2 regions of the Vibrio cidicii genome follow, and region 2 is predicted to be linked to the other one. Evidence: riboswitches for the same ligand, from Rfam matches in the RefSeq annotation. Region 2 holds a riboswitch; the other holds the start of a gene.
What was found. A riboswitch is a leader RNA that binds a small molecule or an ion and turns the genes downstream of it on or off. The one in region 2 is predicted to bind lysine.
Positions count from the first base shown of each region.

Region 1: it holds a riboswitch for lysine, as region 2 does, so the genes downstream of both, EWA64_RS03325 (Na+/H+ antiporter NhaC family protein) here and lysC (lysine-sensitive aspartokinase 3) in region 2, are expected to answer to the same signal.

Region 1 covers NZ_CP035921.1:509,411-511,616, forward strand. Annotated here, with positions in the region: gene EWA64_RS03325 (Na+/H+ antiporter NhaC family protein) at 1-1,073, opposite strand, end outside; lysine riboswitch at 1,184-1,365, opposite strand; gene EWA64_RS03330 (H-NS histone family protein) at 1,822-2,206, shown strand, end outside.
Region 2 covers NZ_CP035921.1:1,316,826-1,319,031, forward strand. Annotated here, with positions in the region: gene EWA64_RS07010 (pyridoxal-phosphate-dependent aminotransferase family protein) at 1-798, opposite strand, end outside; lysine riboswitch at 1,010-1,188, shown strand; gene lysC (lysine-sensitive aspartokinase 3) at 1,311-2,206, shown strand, end outside.

The DNA of each region.
Region 1 (2,206 bases), 810 kb from region 2:
GCGCCAAACATTGATTTCGCACCAATCCACAAGGTGCGAGCAATTTCGACCAATGCAAGGCCCTGTTTTAGCACGGTGAACAGCGCAACGGCTAGACCGACTAAACCACCGTAAATCAGCGAAGTGCCAACATTCGTATTTTCAAATGCTCCCAGAAGATTAAACACTTTTCCATCGGCAGCCAGCGCTTGTGCTCCGGTGTAAAGCATCGAAGCAACAGTGGCAATAATCAGAGCAACGATTGGCAAAACGAGATCGGATACTTTTCCTTTTTCGCTTTCTCGGATATCCAGCTCTTCGTCGATTTCATGGGCTTCTTTAAGATCGGTTTCCGAGTCATTGTCGAATCCACGTCCTTGCGAAGCGGCAATTTCATGCTCGCGCATTTTGCCAATATCAAGGCCAAACCAAGCCACAGCAAATACCATCAGCAGGGCAAAGATTGCGTAAAAATTCATTGGAACCAAACGCAGGTATGCCCCTAACGCTGAATATTCAGTGATGCCATGTGAAACCAAAATGCCGCCGATGATGGTCATGATGTACGCACCCCAGCTTGACGCTGGCATCACAACACACATCGGCGCAGCAGTAGAGTCGAGAATGTAAGCCAGCTTGGCGCGAGAAACGTAGAATCGATCGGTAACAGGGCGAGAAATTGCACCTACAGCTAGGCTGTTAAAATAGTCATCAACAAAAATGAATACGCCTAAAAATGCCGCAAGCAGTTTAGAACCGCGCTTACTTTTTACTCGCGATTGTGCCCATTCGGCAAACGCACGAGTACCGCCGGAAAGAGTAAGTAACGCGGTAGTCATACCGAGTAGCAAAAGAAAACCCACAATACTCATATTCCAAGTATTGAGGCCGCCATCTTCAACGAAAACAGCGGATACTTTTTCACCAACATAAGTGGCTGCGTTGATTACAGAGTAACTGTTGAGCAAAATAGCTCCGAGAATGATACCAACACCCAGAGAAACCAGCACCTTACGGGTCAATATCGCTAGAGTAAGCGCCACTATTGGCGGTAGTAGAGAAATCGGAGATGTAGAAAAATCTATTAAATTCATGATCTTCAAAAACCAGTTTTTGGTTAGAGATCTACTGCAGAACAAACCGTCAGAAATATTTCTGATGTTTTTGTTGAACTAAGCGACAGGGAAGTGAACACTTCACCCAACCCTACAGTAGCGCTCCATAGTTTATAGATAAAAGACTATGGCAGTGTTGTTCCTATTCGAATACAACACCAGCAAGCCGCTTTGATATGCAACTTACTTCGGCAACTTACACCTTTCACTATTATTCATTGGCATCACCCCAATAATAGTTACTCTTTGTCGTTGCGCCTCTACGGCGATAACTTATTTTTGACCATTTATTGTTTATAAAAACAACAAACCCACCAAGTTACCGCATCAGGTAGGCGTCATTGTACTCATCCTCATAGGCTTTGCAATACATCTGTCTAAAAACATCACCGAATAAAACAAAGAAAAATGGGCACGATATGTATCCAGTTGCGTCAGTATGTATAAACGGAGGTGTCATTTTTATCACGCTCAGATATGAATGATAGATGTGAATTACACTTAATGCATAACATTTGTCACAAAAACTTGCGCAGCTAGCAGGAGTCTATAGATAAGGCATCGAATATAAAGTTAGTAACGATTAAACAATAAAAAAAACGCTATAAATATTGCTTATATCGTGTTTAGCGTTAATATTAGCATCGTAAAGAATTTAATCTTATTCGTTTTATCTGAACCTCGATATTATTATTGCGATGTCGACTTACTTAACATAGGAAAGGTTATGTCGGAACTAACAAAGACTCTACTTAATATTCGCAGCCTACGTGCTTACGCAAGAGAACTCACTCTAGAGCAACTAGAAGAAGCATTGGACAAACTGTCAACCGTCGTTGCTGAGCGTCAAGAAGCAGAAGCGGAAGAGCGTGCGGCAAAAGCTGAACAAGAAGCAAGACTGGCTGCAATTGCAGAGCAGATTGCAAAAGACGGCATTGACGTTGATGCGCTAATCAGCGCGCTTTCTGGCGAAACCAAAAGCAAGAGCAAAGGTAAAAGTAAACGTGCTCCACGTCCTGCCAAATACAAATATGTTGATGTAAACGGCGAAGAAAAGACTTGGACAGGCCAAGGTCGTACTCCATCAGCAATTCAAGCGCAGCTAGATGCAG
Region 2 (2,206 bases):
CAGCAGTAGCGCTTCATGCAGTGAATAGAGACTATTGACTGGCGCTGTGTGGTGATAGCTGCGTTTGCCTGCGCCGCTCCAATAGCCGAGTACTAAGCTTTGATCCAAAAACCAGCTTTGAATCGGCGTGGTGCGCGCCTGAATTTTTTCAATCGCGGCTTTTGAGAAGGTTAATGGCGACAATCCCGGTACGCAAGAGAGGCACTTCTGACTGCCAGAATAGACCGCATCCAACTGCCACTCATCCACTTTGAGCGGCACGCCACCGAGTGACGTAACGGTATCGGCAATGGTTAACAGCCCATGCGCTTTGGCTAGTTTACCGAGCGCCTCGGCATCGCTCATCGCACCGGTTGAGGTTTCAGCGTGTACAAAGGCGAGGATCTTGCTGTCTGGATGCTCCGTAAGCGCTTGTTCTACCTTCTCAACTGAAACGGGGCAGCCCCATTCATCGTCCACCAGCACCACTTCGCCACCAGCACGAATCACGTTTTCCCGCATCCGCTCACCAAACACGCCATTACGACACACAATCACTTTATCGCCGGGCTCAATCAGATTGACAAAGCAGGCTTCCATACCCGCACTGCCGGGCGCCGATACCGCGATGGTGAACTCATTTTCCGTTTGGAAAGCGTATTTGAGCAGTTGTTTTAGCTCGTCCATCATGGCGATAAAAAGTGGGTCTAAGTGGCCGACCGTCGGGCGACTTAACGCCTGTAACACCTGCGGAGAGATGTCCGATGGCCCAGGCCCCATAAGAATTCGACGTGGTGGATGAAAACTTTGTATCGTCATAGCGGCTCCTTGCTAAGCGTGAAAGGGTTGTTATGGACTTAGATTAGTATTGAAAGCTGAGCTTTCCACACTAAAGCAATATTTCCGCCACGGCAATTAGCCGACCGTCTTACAGGTCTAACCAGTGTCACAGTTTTGTTAATAAAAACTTTCACTCCTGCCTGAAATAGCCGTTGACATTAAGTGGCGAAAAACGTTCAATGTTTGAGCTTTATGCAGAAGAGGAGCACTGCCCAGGTAGGTGTTTCGTGGAGCCGCAACTCCGATACGAAATACTCAGGGGGAGCAGTGCCGAGGTAGATCAAGGTTGCTGGAATTGATCTGTCGGTTGACTTGGGTTGAGTCCCATCAACTGTCATCAGCACCGTCTGATGAAGAGCTTCTGAGGGACATTCTCTGATTATTCAAACTGACCTCTTTCAATTGCTCTATCCCCTTTCCTCACCAAAACAAACATCGGATGTTGGGTTACCAACGATAGTTATTTTTTTAGAAGTCGTGGGAGAAATGCCGTGAGCGCATTAAATGTAGCGAAATTTGGTGGAACCAGTGTGGCCAACTTTGAGGCGATGAGCCGCAGTGCCGCCGTGGTCGAAAACAATCCAGACACGCGTCTGGTAGTGAGCAGCGCCTGTTCTGGGGTGACTAACTTATTGGTTGAACTGGCAAATGGTGTGCAAGCGCAAGAGCGACGCAACCAAATCCTCAGCCAACTGGCAGAGATCCACGATGCGATTCTCAATCAGTTGCAAGACGCCAGCGAAACTGCCGCCGAAGTGTACGCTCTGCTTGATACCGTGACCAGCTTAGCCGAAGCCGCTTCCATTCAAGCCAGCACCAAACTGACCGACCACTTGGTCGCCTGCGGTGAGCTGATGTCAACGCACATTCTCACTCAATTGATGAAAGAGCGTGGTTTGAATACGGTTCGTTTTGATATCCGCGACGTACTACGCACCGACAGCAACTTTGGCCGCGCAGAACCAGATGTAACGCAAATTTCCCTGCTCGCCCAAGAAAAACTGTTGCCGCTGTGCCGTGATTTTATCGTCGTGACACAAGGCTTTATTGGCTCTGACCTTGATGGCAACACCACCACGCTTGGCCGTGGAGGAAGCGACTACAGCGCCGCGCTGATTGCTGAAGGATTAAAAGCGACGGGTCTTGAGATCTGGACCGACGTCCCGGGCATCTACACCACCGATCCGCGCATTGCGCCAAAAGCGGCGCCGATCCCTGAAATCAGTTTTGCTGAAGCGTCAGAAATGGCGAACTTCGGCGCAAAGATCCTTCATCCTTCAACACTGGTTCCGGCGCTGCGTCATGATATTCCAGTATTTGTCGGCTCGTCCAAAGAGCCCGAGAAAGGCGGCACTTGGATTCGTCATGAAGCACAGAGCTCGCCGCT